2 regions of the Promicromonospora alba genome follow, and region 1 is predicted to be linked to the other one. Evidence: predicted binding sites of a transcription regulator. Region 1 holds the regulator's gene; the other holds the start of a gene.
The links. The regulator Rex, encoded in region 1, represses fermentation and respiration genes when NADH is low (regulators of the CRP and FNR family bind a similar motif). The targets are predictions, from matches to a motif close to CTTGTGAANNNNTTCACAAG.
Positions count from the first base shown of each region.

Region 1 (7,339 bases):
CCGCCGTGTGCGTGACGGGGCTCGTCGTGCAGGACACGGCGACCTACTGGTCCCTGTACGGGCAGATCGTCATCCTCGCGGGCATCAAGGTCGGCGGCTTCGGCATCATGACCGTCGCCTCCCTGCTCGGCATGATCGTGTCGCGCAAGATCGGGCTGACCCAAAAGCTGCTCACCGCGTCGGAGACCAAGACGAGCCGGCTGGGCGACGTCGGCTCGCTGATCCGGGTCATCATCGTCACCGCCACCACACTCGAGCTGTCGATCGCCCTGCTGATCTTCCCCCGGCTGGTCGTCATCGAGGAGAACGTCGGCACCGCGGCCTGGCACGCGCTCTTCTACGGGATCTCCGCGTTCAACAACGCGGGCTTCGTGCCCACGACCGAGGGCCTGATGCCGCACGTCGGCGACTGGGCGCTCGTGCTGCCGATCGCTCTCGGGGTGTTCATCGGTGCGCTCGGCTTTCCCGTGATCCTCAACATCCAGCGCGCGCTGCCCCGTCCGGGCCAGCGCTGGCACAACTGGACCAAGCGGCTCTCCCTGCACAGCAAGCTCACGCTCGTGACGAGCGGCGCGCTGCTCGCTGTCGGCGCGCTGCTGCTGCTGGTGCTGGAGTGGGCCAACCCGGACACGTTCGGGCCCCTGACCCTCGGGGAGAAGCTGCTGGCCGCCCTCTTCGCCGGGATCATGCCGCGCTCGGGCGGGTTCAGCACGGTCGACGTCGGTGCCATGACGGAGTCGAGCTGGCTGATCCAGGACGCACTGATGTTCGTGGGTGGTGGGTCGGCGTCGACCGCTGGCGGTATCAAGGTGACCACGCTCGCCGTCATGCTGCTGGCGATCGTCGCCGAGGCGCGCGGTGACCGCGACATCGAGGCGTTCGGCCGCCGCATCCCGCGCGACGTCCTGCGGCTGTCCATCGCGGTGGTGTTCACCGGGGCGAGCATCGTGCTCGTCTCGTGCATCGCGCTGCTGGAGGTCACGGACCTGCCGCTGTCGCAGGTGCTGTTCGAGGTGCTCTCGGCGTTCGCGACCGTCGGCCTGTCCACGGGCATCACATTCGACCTGCCAGACGCCGGAAAATACGTGCTGGCGCTCCTCATGTTCGTGGGGCGCACCGGCGCGGTCACGGTGGTCGCGGTGCTTGCGCTCCGCGACCGGCGGCGCATCGTACGCTTCCCCGAGGAACGCCCGATCATCGGGTGAGGCCGGAGTGCAGTGCAGGGTGAGGGCCGAGAAACGAGGCACTCGCCCGGAACGGAACGCAGGCCGCACCCGACAGACAACACCGAGTAACCGACGAGAGTGTCAGGCGCACAGGTCACTAGGGTGACCTGTACGTCTGACAAGCGGCTAGAGAGGAATACCGTGCCGGAGAAGAAGCCCGAGCGGGACGCGGGTGTGCTGGTGATCGGACTGGGGCGGTTCGGGTCGGCGATCGGCGCGACCCTGGACCGGCTCGGCCAGGACGTGCTCGCCGTCGAGCAGGACCCGGTCCTGGTGGCCCAGTGGTCCGGGCGGCTGCCGCTGGTGGAGGCCGACGCGTCCAACCCGGAGGCGCTGGAACAGCTCGGCGCCAAGGACTTCGGTGTGGCGGTGGTCGGCGTCGGCTCGTCGCTCGAGGCGTCCGTGCTGATCACGGGCAACCTGGTGGACCTTGGCACGCCCCAGATCTGGGCCAAGGCGATCTCCGCGGAGCACGGCCGTATTCTGACCCGCATCGGCGCCCACCACGTCGTCTTCCCCGAGGCCGACGCCGGTTCGCGCGTCGCCCACCTCGTGAGCGGCAAGCTGCTCGACTACATCGAGGTCGAGGACGGCTTCACCATCGTCAAGATGCGCCCGCCCAAGGAGGCGCAGGGCTTCACGCTCGCGCAGTCCAACATCCGCAAGCGGTACGGGATCACGGTGATCGGCGTGAAGTCACCGGGCGTCGACTTCGTCTATGCGACGCCGGAGACGCGGATCTCCGCCAACGACCTGCTGGTGTGCTCCGGTCACGCGGACCTCCTCGAACGGTTCGCCGCGAGGCCTTGATTCCGGCTTCGGGACGGGTCCGGGAGGGCTTCGGGAGGGGTTCGGCGCACCTCACACCGCCCCCGATTACGGGGCGCGCGTCAGACCAGGTAGCCTAGGGAGCGGACTCCCTTTCGTGTTGGTCGGCCATCGTCACTCCCTGGCGTCACTGTCCCGGACCAACCGTGGACCATTTCGCTGAGCGGCCCGTCGTCGGGCTGCCGCCGACCGATCGAACATTGCGAGGACCTATGGGCTCCGTCATCAAGAAGCGCCGCAAGCGTATGGCGAAGAAGAAGCACCGCAAGCTGCTTCGTAAGACGCGCCACCAGCGCCGCAACAAGAAGTGACGCTCGCGCCCTCGGGCGCGTGACGAGCAGGCCCGGCCCCCTAGGGGCCGGGCCTTCTTCGTGTCAGCGGTGCGCCGCTACTGCCCGCGCAGCCGACGGCGGGCCGCCCGCAGCACCAGGCCCAGCACCCACGCGGCGCCGGCCCATGAGGCCGTACGCACGCTGCGCCCCGCGGCGCGCTGGGACCGTCCGCGGAACTCCCGGATGGGCCAGCCCACCTCCTGCGCGTGCCGGCGCAGCCGCAGGTCGGGGTTGATCGGGCAGGGGTGGCCCACGGCGCGCATCATCGGCAGGTCGTTCAGCGAGTCCCCGTACGCGTAGCTCTCGTCGAGGTCGATCTCGTTGATGTCCGCGAGCTCGACGATGGCCGCCGCCTTGGCCTGGCCGTGCATCAGGTCGCCGTTGAGCCGGCCCGTGTAGAACCCGTCCTTGTGCTCCGCGATGGTGCCGAGCGCACCCGTCGCGCCCAGCCGGCGCGCGATGAGCTGTGCGATCTCCACGGGCGTGGCGGTGATGAGCCAGACCTGGTGGCCCGCCGCGATGTGCTCGTCGAGCAGGCGGCGCGTGCCCGGATAGATCCGCAGCGACAGGACGGCGTCCCACACCTCTTCGCCGAGGGTGGCGATCTCCGCGACGCTGCGGCCCGCGATCAGCGACAGGGCGCGGTTGCGCACCTTGTCGATCTCTTCCTTGTTCTCGCCCCACACCAGGTAGCGCGCCTGGATCATGGCGAACCTGAGGATGTCCCGCGTGCCGAAGAACTTGCGCTGGTACGCGGACTTGGCCAGGTGAAAAGCGCTCGCACCGCGGATGATCGTGTTGTCGACGTCGAAGAACGCCGCGGTGGCGGACGAGGGGTGCGTCGACGGCATGGAGGCCACTCTATCCGCGCGCCACGTAGTGCAGGTCACACCGGGCAGGCAGGGGCGGCCGGTGATAGAACCGGGGCGTGAGCCAAGAGATCAGCGGGCCGGACCGGGCCATCCTCGCGCGCGTCCTCCACCTGCTGGTGGCCGTGCTCGCCCTCGGCGGCTTCACGATCGAGCTCGTCACCGCGATCGTCGACGGCCCGGGTGTCGCGCCCACGCACGCCGAGCGTTTCGTCCGGCTCTTCAGCTACTTCACCATCGAGTCGAACCTGCTGATCGGCGGCGTCTCGCTGGCACTCGCGCTGGACCCGCGCCGGGACGGGCCGGTGTTCCGGGTGCTGCGGCTCGACGCGCTGCTGTGCATCGCCGTCACCGGGATCGTCTACAACACGGTGCTGCGCGGCCTGGTGACGCTGACGCCGTCGGGCGCCGTGGCGAACACGATGCTGCACGTGCTGGCGCCGCTCCTCGCCGTCGTCGTCTGGCTGTGGGTAGGTCCTCGGCCGCGCGTGAGCGTGCGGACCGTCTGGTGGTCGGTCGTCTACCCGATCGCGTGGCTCGTCTACACCTTCGTCCGGGGAGCCGCCACGGGCTGGTACCCGTACCCCTTCCTCGACGTCACCGTGCTCGGCTACGGCGCTGCGCTCACCAACGCCACCCTCGTCGCCGTGGTCTTCCTGGTCCTGGCCTGGGGCGTCCGCTGGGCGGACGCACGGCTGCCGGGTACGGACGGTTCGGTCCCGCGCGTGACGTAACCTCAGGTCGTGACAAGTCCTGCCGATGCCCGGGTAGTCCTGTACACACGCGAGGCGTGCCATCTGTGCGAAGACGCACGCGCCGTGGTGGTGCGGGTGTGCGAGGACGCAGGAGCCCAATGGCGCGAGGTCGACATCGACAGCGCGCCCGCACTGCGGGAGAAGTACGGGGAGTACGTCCCCGTGGTCGAGGTGGACGGGGTCCAGCAAGGTTTCTGGCGCGTGGACGGTGCGCGCCTGGCCCGCCTCCTGGCATGATCGTCCCGGCAGTGTGTGCGTACGCCCGCGACACAGTGGTCGCGGGGAGGGGAGCAGCACGTGGTCGAACTCAGTGACGGGACAGTTCCGGCAGCAACCGTAGGGAGGTTGCCGTACTACCTGCGCGCCCTGCGGGACCTCGCGGCCGAGGGGGTGGCCCTCACCTCGTCGACGGAGCTCGCCGAGCGTTCGGGCGTGAGCTCGGCGCAGCTGCGCAAGGACCTGTCCTACCTGGGTTCGTTCGGCACGCGCGGCGTCGGGTACGACGTCGAGTCGCTCGCCTCCTACATCACCGTCGCCCTGGGGCTCGAGACCGAGCACCGGCTGGCGATCGTCGGCATCGGAAACCTCGGGCACGCCCTCGCGAACTACTCGGGCTACACGACGCGCGGCTTCCAGGTGGTGGCGCTGCTCGACGCGTCGCCCGACGTCGTGGGCACGCGGGTGGCCGGCGTGACCGTGGAGCACGTGCGCTCCGTCGCGCAGATCATCGAGCGCGAGCGGGTCAGCATGGTCGTGCTCGCGCTGCCGGGTCACGTGGCCCAGGACGTGGCCGACGCCGTCGTGGCCACGGGCGTGCGCGAGATCCTCAGCTTCGCGCCGGTCGCGCTCCAGGTGCCGGACGACGTGGTGGTGCGCTCGGTCGACGTCGGCGGCGAGCTGCAGATCCTGGCGTTCCACGCGGCGACGCGAGCCGCGGCGCTCTGACTTGCGGCCCTGACTGGTCGTACCAGGTACCGCAAGTCAGGGCCGCAGTACCTGCGCCGGTAGCCGGGGCGGGGGCGCGTACTCGTCGCGCTTGCTCGTTCCTACGCCCATGCGCACCATTCCCGACACCAGGCCGACGGCGGCCGCCACGCCGTCGATCACCGGGACCCCTGTGCGCTTCGTGAGGTCCGCACAGAGGTCGGTCATGCCCGCGCAGCCGAGCACGACGGTGTCCGCGCCGTCGTCGCGGACCGCGCGCTCGCAGAGCTCGGCGATCTTCTCCCGGGCGGCAGAGCCGGCGTCCTCCAGCTCGAGGACCGGGACGTCCGCCGCGTACATGGCCACGCACGTGTCCTCGAAGCCGTAGCGCCGCACCAGGTCGCGCGCGCGGCCCAGCGTGCGGGACAGCGTGGTGACCACGGCGAACGTGCGGCCCGACAGGGTCGCGACGTGCATCGCGGCCTCGGCGATCCCGACCACCGGGCCGTCCGTCAGCTCGCGGGCGGCGTCCAGGCCGGGGTCGCCGAAGCAGGCGACGACGTAGCCGTCGGCCGGGCCGACGCCGTCCGGCTCTCCGCCGTCCGCAGGGCCGACGCCGGCCGCCTCCGCGGCCGCGACCTGCTGCGCCACCACGAGCGCGGCCCACGCCTCGTCAGTGTGGCTCTCGACGGCGGCGGGGCCGGCGCCGGGTTCCGGGCAGGTGGCGACGACGTCGACGTCCGGCCCGGCGACCTCCCGGGCGGTGACCGCGATCTTGTCGGTCATCGCCCGGGAGGTGTTGGGGTTGATGAGGTGGATCCGCACCGTCAGGCCTTGGTGCCCGCTGCGCCGTCGGCCACACCCTCGGTGTCGCCGTCGAACGACGGGATCTGAGGGCTGAGCCGCTCCAGCCACCAGAACGCCACGAAGCCGAGCCCGCACCCGATGAACCACGTGTAGTTGCCGATCCAGGAGATGTCGAAGTACCCGAGGTCGGCGATCAGCTTGGGCAGCACGCCCAGGAGGACGGTCGGCACGCCGGCCAGGAAGATCGCGAGCACGCCGTTGCGGTTGTAGCCGTTCGTGTACCAGTAGGCGCCCTCGGGCGACATGGTGAACATGTCGTCGACGAGCACCCGCTGCTTCGCCGCGAAGTAGTAGCCGGCGATGAGGATGCCGAACAGCGGGCCGATCAGGGCGCCGAGCACGCCGAGCGTGTAGTGGATCGCGTCGGCGTCGTTGTACCAGTTCCAGGGCAGCAGGACCACGGACCCGACCGCGGCGATCATGCCGCCCATGCGCCAGCTGATCTTCTGCGGGGCCACGTTGGAGAAGTCGAACGCGGGGGAGATGAAGTTGGCGACGATGTTGATGCCCACGGTCGCGGTCACGAAGGTGAGGCCGCCGAGCAGGATCGCGAACGGGGTGTCGATGCGCTCGACGGTGTGGATGGGGTCGGTGATGAGCTCGCCGAACACCGGCACCGTCGCCGACGCCGTGATGACCGTCAGGAGCGAGAAGAACAGGAAGTTGACCGGCAGGCCCAGCAGGTTGCCGCGCTTCACGGCCTTGAACGAGCGCCCGTACCGCGCGAAGTCGCCGAAGTTCAGCATCGGCCCGGAGAAGTAGGACACGACGATCGCGACCGCCGTGCAGAAGACCCCTACCGAGGCCCACCCGGTCAGCGGCTCGCCCTCGGAGAGGTCCAGGCTGATGTTGGACCAGCCCGCCTCCGAGACGAGGTAGACCGCCAGCACGATCATCACGACGTAGACGGCGGGACCGGCCCAGTCGATGAACCGCCGGATGGTCTCCATGCCGTTCCAGAACAGGGCGGCCTGCGCGAACCAGAGCACGGCGTACGAGATCCAGCCAAGGGCGTTCAGCCCGAGGAACGTCGGCTCGAGGAGCGCGGCGCTGGCGGGGATGAACTTGAGGAACACGATGTTCAGCGCCTGCGCGGCGAGGAACGTCTGCACGCCGTACCAGGCGACCGCGATGAGGCCGCGGATGATGGCCGGGATGTTCGCGCCCTTGACGCCGAAGACCGCGCGGTTGATCACCGGGTAGGGCACCCCGGTGTTCTGGCTCGGCTTCGCGACCAGGTTGGTGAACACCTGCACGATGACGATGCCGACCAGCAGCGCCAGCAGCACCTGCCAGCTCGCGATGCCGAGCGCGAAGAGGCTGCCGGCCGTCACGTAGCCGCCGACGCTGTGCACGTCGGACATCCAGAAGGCGAAGATGTTGTACGACGACCACTTCTGCTCCCGCAGGGGCGCGAGGTCCTCGTTGGCGAGGCGGGGGTCGTAGGAGGGCTTGACGTTGCCGGACCCGACCGGGTGCCCGGCGGCCTCCACCAGGTCGTGCTCGCCGCCGGAGACGGCGCCGGGCGGGTTCTGGGG
Region 1 covers NZ_JBHSFI010000004.1:319,041-326,379, reverse strand. Annotated here, with positions in the region: gene ACFO6V_RS12480 (TrkH family potassium uptake protein) at 1-1,205, shown strand, start outside; gene ACFO6V_RS12475 (potassium channel family protein) at 1,368-2,036, shown strand; gene ACFO6V_RS12470 (30S ribosomal protein bS22) at 2,267-2,365, shown strand; gene ACFO6V_RS12465 (HAD family hydrolase) at 2,443-3,237, opposite strand; gene ACFO6V_RS12460 (Pr6Pr family membrane protein) at 3,315-3,989, shown strand; gene ACFO6V_RS12455 (glutaredoxin family protein) at 3,999-4,247, shown strand; gene ACFO6V_RS12450 (redox-sensing transcriptional repressor Rex) at 4,308-4,955, shown strand; gene ACFO6V_RS12445 (aspartate/glutamate racemase family protein) at 4,992-5,759, opposite strand; gene ACFO6V_RS12440 (NCS1 family nucleobase:cation symporter-1) at 5,762-7,339, opposite strand, start outside.

Region 2 (7,339 bases), on a different contig from region 1:
CGGACCGGTCACCCGCACCGTCGCGGCGACCCGGGAGCACCTGGTCGCGGAGCTCGGCCGACGATGCGCGCCGTTCGGCTACCCGGCCTTCCTGCCCGCGGTGATCAGCCGCCCCGACCGGTCCACCGTCGTGCTCGGCATGGATCACCTGCACACCGACGCGTGGTCCACCACCGTCGTCATCGACGAGCTGGCGGCTGCTTACGCGGAACAGGCCCGGTATGCGGCGCCGGTCCTCGCTCTGGCTGAAGCGGGCGCGGCGGGCGCGGCGGGTGCAGCGGGCGCGGCAGGCGTCGGAACCGTCGCCGCGGCCCGCCCGACCGTCGTGGTTCGCCCGACGGCGGCAGCGGCGCCGGCCCGGCCGGCAGGGGCGCCTGCCCTGCCTGCGCTCCCGGCCCTGCCTGCCCTGCCGGCCCTGCCGGTGGCCGGCCCGGCGTACGTCGGCGCCGACGACCCGCGGCTCGCGACCTGGCACGGCTTCCTCCGCGAACGCGGCTGGGCCCTGCCCACCTTCCCGCTCCCGCTCGGCGTGCCCGACGGCGAGCGGGCACTGCAGCGCACGGTGGTCCGCTCCCTGGCCGACTCCGCGACGGCAGACGCCGTCGCACTGCGCGCCGCAGGGGCTGGTGCGTCGACGTCGGCCGCCGTGCTGGCCACCTTCGCCCGGGCCGTCCAGGACCTCGGCGGCCCCACCGTGCTGGAGATGCTCCTGCCGGTGCACACCCGCGCCGACGAGACTGCCCAGCGGGCCGTCGGCTGGCACACGACCACGGTGCCGCTGCGCATCGAGGTGGACGCCCCCGTGCTTGCCGGGGCCTCGGCGGGAGCAGTGGCCGGCACCTTCACCGGCATCGCCACCGACACGGCGATCGCCGCCACCGGCAAGGCGCTGCGGGCCGCGCGGGAGCTGTCCGCTGTGCCGCTCGAACAGCTGGTCGAGACGCTGCCGCACCCCCTGCGGTTCCCGCGGCGAGACATCTTCCAGGTGTCCTATCTGGACTACCGCCGGCTCCCCGGCCACGCGGCGGCCGCCGAACGGCGGGCGCACCACATCTCGGCGGCGACCCGGGCCGACGACCTTCAGGTCTGGGTCTCTCGCACCGACGACGGCCTCGCGGTCCGCGCGCGCATGCCGCGCACCGCCGTCGCGGTGCAGACGATCGACGCCCTGCTCGCCCGCTGGGCGGACCGGCTGGCAGAGCTGGTCACCTGCTGAACGTCGGACCGGACGTGCGGTCTCTGGCCGAACGTAGGAGTAGTCGGTTCTGCAGCCGAACGTAGGGATAGTCGTTCCAACAGGGCTGACGGAGCGACCACCCCTACGTTCGACTGATCGGAGCGACTGCTCCTACGTTCGGCGCGCGTCGCCGAAGGGAGACTTGGCCGTTGGCGCCGTCCTACCCTGCCTACATGGCTTCCGACGACGTCCGTACGCTCACCGAGGCCAGGGCCGTCACCGCCCTGGCCAATCCCGCGCGCTCCCGCCTGCTCGACTCGCTGACGGCGCAGGGGCCTGCGACGGCGTCGGTGCTGGCCGAGCGCACCGGGCTGGCGGTCGGGAGCATCAGCCATCACATGCGGGTGCTGGCGACCGCCCGGCTCGTCGAGGAGGCGCCGGAGCTGGCCCGCGACGGCCGGGAGCGCTGGTGGCGCCGTGCGGCGCGGTCCATCACCTGGGGTCGGTCGACGCTGCCGCAGGATGCCGAGAGCCAGCGTCAGGCGGTCGCCGCCGAGGAGTTCATGCTGGCGCGCCAGGTCGAGCGGGCCCGCGCCTGGCTGGAACGCTCCGAGCCGAACGAGGAGTGGGGCCGGGCCGAGCTCGCCACGGACTCCTGGCTGCGGCTCACCCCGGACGAGCTGACCGAGCTCGGCGACGAGATCAACGCGCTGGTGGGGCGCTGGAAGGAACGGAGCAGGGCGGGCGAGGCCCGGGACGGCGCGGACGAGCGTGAGCACGTCTTCCTGTTCGCGCGGGCGTTCCCCTCGCAGCCCTAGCCTGCCCCGAACTGAACAAGAGCACTTGTACAAGAAGTCTTGTACGTCTAGCCTGAGGGTATGACGACGAAAGCGCCTCCCCGCGGCACCACCTCCGACGCGCGGCCCCTCGGGCGCAACCGGGCCTTCGGCCTGCTCTGGCTGGGGGAGGGCGTCAGCGTCGTCGGCAACGCGACGACCTCGACACTGCTGCCGCTGCTCGCGGTGACCCAGCTCGACGCCGGGCCCACCTGGATGGGGCTCATCGCGGCCGCGACGTGGTTCCCGTGGCTGGTGATCGGCCTGCCGGCGGGTGCGTGGGTGGACCGGCTCCCGGCCCGGCGGGTGATGATCGTCGCGAACCTCGTGTCCGCCGCCGCCTTCGGGAGCCTGCCGCTGGCCTTCGCGCTCGACGTCCTCACGCTGACCCACATCGTGGTGGTAGGCCTGATTGGCGGGGTCTGCACGGTGTTCTTCCGGACCGCGTACCAGGTGTTCCTGCCCGAGGTGGTGCCCGCCGAGCAGCTCGAGTCCGCGAGCTCGCGGCTGTTCGGCACGGAGTCCGCGGCGCAGGTGGCCGGTCCCGGTCTGGGCGGCCTCCTCGCCCAGTGGCTCACGGCCGCGGCCGGGATCGCGCTCGACGCCGCGACCTTCCTCTGGTCAGCCGTGTGCCTGTGGCGCATCCGGCTGCCGCGGCCGGCGAAGACGCCCGACGGCCCGGTCGAATCCCTGCTCACGCGCATCCGCGAGGGCGTGGACCTGGTCCGCCGCGACCGCTACATCCCGTGGCTCGTGGGTATCGGCGGTCTGTCCAACTTCGGGCTCGCGGGGTACGGGGCGCTGTTGGTCCTGTTCCTCGTGCGCGACCTGCACCTGACCGAGGCGGGGGTCGGCGCCGTCCTCGCGGTGGCGGGTGGCGGCGGGGTGGTGGGCGCCGTCGTCGCCCCGTACCTGAGCCGGAGCCTCGGGAGCGGGCGGGCCTCCACGGCGCTGCTGGTGCTCTGCGGCCCTGCCGCGCTGCTCGTCGGCGCGGGCCTGCCGGGGTCGGGGGCGGCGATCAGCGCGGCCGGCGGCTTCCTGACCGGACTGTTCGTGGTTGCCGGCAACGTGATCCGGAACGCGTGGCGACTCCAGTACGTGCCGGCCGGCCTGCGCGGCAGGGTGATGACGGTGATGCAGGTGGTGAACTTCGGCACCATGCCGGCGGCCGGCGTCGTCGCGGGCTGGCTCGGCGGGGCGATCGGCGTCCGCGAGACGATCCTGGTGATGGCGGCCGTGCACTGCCTCGCCTGCTGGGGCGTGCTGCTCTCGCCGCTGGCGCGGATGCGGGAGCTACCGACGGGACGGCTGGGCGGCCAGCCGTCCCGTCCGGCAGAGGCGGTCAGGCTCCCGCGGTGACCCGCCGGTCGATGCCGCCGGTGAGCTCCGCGGCGTCGTAGTCCGCGCCGCCGTCGAGGCTCGGCATCATCGAGGTGAGCTGCGGCTTCCACTCGGCGTACCGCTCGGGGAAGCAGCGCTCGAGCAGGCCCGTCATGGCGGCGACGGCGGTCGAGGCGCCCGGGGACGCTCCGAGCAGGCCGGCGATGGTGCCGTCCTTGGCCGCGACGACCTCGGTGCCGAACTCCAGCACGCCACCCTTGCCCTTGACCCACTTCATCACCTGGACGCGCTGGCCCGCGGTGATCTGCTCCCAGTCGCCCGGCTGTGCGGTCGGCATGAAGCGCTGCAGCTCGTGGAACTTGGTCTCCGGGGCGGCGACGACCTGGCCGACCAGATAGGCGGTGAGGTCCATGTTCTTCGCGGCGACGCCGAGCATCGTGCCGATGTTGTGCAGGCGCAGCGACGTGATCAGGCCGAGGTACTTGCCCTTCTTCAGGTAGTTCGGGCTGAACCCCGCGTACGGGCCGAACATCAGGTAGCTCTTGCCGTCCACGATGCGCGTGTCCAGGTGCGGCACGGACATCGGCGGGGCGCCGACGTCGGCCTTGCCGTACACCTTGGCCTGGTGCTGGGACACGATGGCCGGGTTGTCCGTGCGCAGGAACTCGCCGGAGATCGGGAAGCCGCCGTAACCGCGCGCCTCCTTGATGCCGGAGGCCTGCAGCAGCGGCAGCGCGCCACCGCCCGCGCCGACGAAGACGAACTTCGCCCGGACGGTACGACGGCGGGTGCCCGCGTTCCAGGAACGGTCGTGCAGGTTCAGGCGCCAGCGCCCGTCCCGCAGCTTCTTCAGGCCCCGGACCTCGTGGTTCAGGTGCAGCTCGGTGTTGTGCGACGTGGCGAACTCGACGAGCTTCTTCGTCAGCGACCCGAAGTCGACGTCGGTCCCCGCGACGGAGCGCGTGGCCGCGATCGGCTCGTCGGCGTCGCGGTCCTGGGTCATCAGCGGCGTCCACTGCCCGATGACCTCGGGGTCCGAGCTGAACTCCATGTCGCTGAACAGCGGGTGCACGCTGAGCGCCTCGTAGCGGCGGCGCAGGAAGTCGACGTTCTCGGCGCCGCGCACGAACGTCATGTGGGGCGTGACGTTGATGAAGTCGGTGCCCTCCATGAGGCCGGCGGTCAGGAGGTGGTTCCAGAACTCGCGGGAGGTGTGGAACTGCTCGTTGATCTTCACCGCCTTGGAGATGTCGACGGAGCCGTCCTTGCGCTCCGGCGTGTAGTTCAGCTCGCAGAGTGCGGCGTGGCCGGTACCCGCGTTGTTCCACGGGTTCGACGACTCGAGCGCCACCTCGTCCAGGCGCTCGTAGATTCCGATACGCCAGGTCGGCTCGAGGATCGTGAGCAGCGCGCCGAGGGTGGCGCTCATGATCCCCCCGCCGATCAGCGCGACGTCGACCTCTTCGGAGGGACGCGGGGCTGTCTGGAGGTAAGAAGTCACCCGCAGAACGATAGCGGGCTTGTGAAAAGTTGAACGAGCGCTGTGGCGTGAATCACGTGATGCGATCCGTGACGTCCCTCACGCTCACAGCGCCCGCCACCCTTCACGCCCCGCTCACGCCCTGCTCACCTGGCAGGGACGGCTGACGGCCACGGCCCCAGCTCGGGCAGCTCGCCCGGCAGCGGGGATGACGGCACGCGCCCGGCGAGCCACGCCGTGACGTCCCGCCGGTCGCCCGCGATGTCGTCGACGGCAACGCCGTCGGGCAGCCGGACCGCCAGGAACTCCCGCAGGTGGGCGCACAGGGCGTCGTCCCACGTCTCGTACCCGACCTCCTGGGACGTGCCGGCCAGGGCGTCCACCGAGTGGATCCGCACCTCACGCCACCAGGCGAGCAGACAGCCCGAGAGGGGTCCGCCGCGGTACCCGCTGGGGGCGGCCCAGAGGGGTGACCCGGGCTCGGGCCAGGCGCTCGCCAGGTCGTCGCGCAGGGCGCCGAGGACCGCCAGGTGCTCGGTCACCGTGCGTCCCGAGCCGGCCTCGATCCCGGCGTTGCGGGCCTCCTGGCTCGCGTAGACGGGAACCACCTCGCCGCGTCCGGCGGCCTGCGCCTGGCCGCGCAGCGCCGCGCCCAGCGCCGCGATGTGGGAGAGCACGTGCCCGCGCGTCCAGCCCTCCAGGGTCGACGGTGCGGCAAGGTCCGCTTCGGTCAGGTGCCCGACGGCGGAGATCAGCGCGCCGAGGCCGGCGTCAGAGTCGGCAAGGGCGTGCGAGACGGTGCTGGTGCTGGTCACAGTGCTGCTCACGTGGGGCTCCTTCGTCGGGGCGGCGTCGTGCGGGGCGTGCGGAGGGAGGAGGTCAGGGCCAGAGCAGGCCACGAGCCCAGCCGTCGGCCTCGGCCCGGTACAGCAGGCGGGTGTGCGGGCCGTCGTCGGGCGCCTGCCAGAACTCGACCTCCGTCGGGGCGAGGACGTACGCGGTCCAGTCCGGGGCGGCCAGCTCGGTGTCGGCGGTGACCGCGGCGAGGGCCTCCTCGAAGGCGCGCACGTACTCCTCCTGGGACGCCAGCGGCTCGCTCTGGCGGTTGACGATCCCGGCGGCCCGCGAGGCATCGGGTCGCGCGAGAAAGTCCGCACGGCTCGCCTCCTCGCCCGCCGACGCCGCACTGCCCGTCACCTTGACCTGGCGACCCAGCTCGGGCCAGAAGAACGTCAGCGCCGCATGCGGGTTGGCCGCCAGGTCGCGGCCCTTGGGACCCGACGACTGCGAGGCGAACCACCAGCCGTCCGCCGTCACGTCCTTGAGCGCCACGGTCCTGGCGTGCACCCGCCCCGACGGCTCGGCCGTCGAGAGCGTCATGGCGTGCGCAGCGAGCAGATTCGCCTCTATCGCCTCGTCCATCCAGGCCACGAACAGCTCGTGCGGCGTGGACGGCGCGGCGTCCGGGTCGAAGGCCGGGAGGCCCGGCCGGGCGAAGGTGGGCAGGGCGCGCAGGCGCTCGCGGAAGGTCACATGGTCTCCTTGTTGGTCAGCTTGTTGGTCAGCTGGTGGACAGCAGGCCGACGAAGCCGCGCACCGCTGCGGTCAGCGCTTCGGGGTCCTGCGTGGCGCGGGCCAGGACGTAGCCGCCCTGGATGATCGCGAGGGCGGCGTGCGCTCGGTCGCGGGCGACGTCGTCGGGCAGCCCGGTCTCGCGGAAGATCGTGGTGAGGGCGCCGAGCAGGCGCACGAAGTAGGCGGCGAGCACGTCGCGCAGGCCGTCGTCGTCCAGCACTGCCTGCTCGGCGGTGAGGCGGCCGACCCTGCAGCCCGCCAGGGCGTCGCGCGGCCGCTCGAGGTAGTCGACGAGCCGCTGGATCGCGGGGGAGTCGCTGCCCAGCGTCGTCATGGCCCGGGCGAGGAGCTGGTCGACGGTCGCGCCGACGGCCGCGACAGCGAGGTCGTGCTTGGTGGGGAAGTGGTGGTAGAGGCTGCCCTGCCCGACGCCGGAGGCGGCCAGCACCGCGCGCGGGCTCGTCGGCCCGACGCCCTGGACGGCGAAGAGATCCTGCGCGGCGTCGATGAGGCGGTCACGTGCGGTCGGCGTGCTCATGACCGCACCATACCTACCTCCAGGTATGGTGTGCAACCAATGACAGATCGAACGCCCAGGTCACGTGGGTGAACCAGGCACCCTGCGAGGGCTCAGAACAGGCTGATGACGCCCAGCACGCCGACCGCCAGGGCGAGCGCGAGGGAGACCGCGATCAGGACGCTGTGCACGGTGAGGAACTTCGTCGCCCGCCCGTCGGCGTCGCGCGACCGGGGGTCGGCGGCGATGCGCTGCCAGAACCGCGGCCAGATGAGCAGGTTCCAGGCAGCGGTGGCAATGAGTACGACGGACCAGCCAACGGAGATCTCCACGGCTCCAGTATGGCGGCGGTTGACCATGCACCTGCTGCCAAGAATGCCCCGGTCCTGGCAGCAAGTGCATGGTCAACCGCC
Region 2 covers NZ_JBHSFI010000003.1:1,131,270-1,138,608, reverse strand. Annotated here, with positions in the region: gene ACFO6V_RS10370 (hypothetical protein) at 1-1,216, shown strand, start outside; gene ACFO6V_RS10365 (ArsR/SmtB family transcription factor) at 1,411-1,995, shown strand; gene ACFO6V_RS10360 (MFS transporter) at 2,056-3,372, shown strand; gene mqo (malate dehydrogenase (quinone)) at 3,356-4,855, opposite strand; gene ACFO6V_RS10350 (maleylpyruvate isomerase family mycothiol-dependent enzyme) at 4,981-5,661, opposite strand; gene ACFO6V_RS10345 (pyridoxine/pyridoxamine 5'-phosphate oxidase) at 5,714-6,367, opposite strand; gene ACFO6V_RS10340 (TetR/AcrR family transcriptional regulator) at 6,396-6,947, opposite strand; gene ACFO6V_RS10335 (SCO4848 family membrane protein) at 7,040-7,258, opposite strand.
Region 2: a site for Rex is predicted at 4,874-4,893, ahead of mqo (malate dehydrogenase (quinone)). Genes of this name have one in related genera too.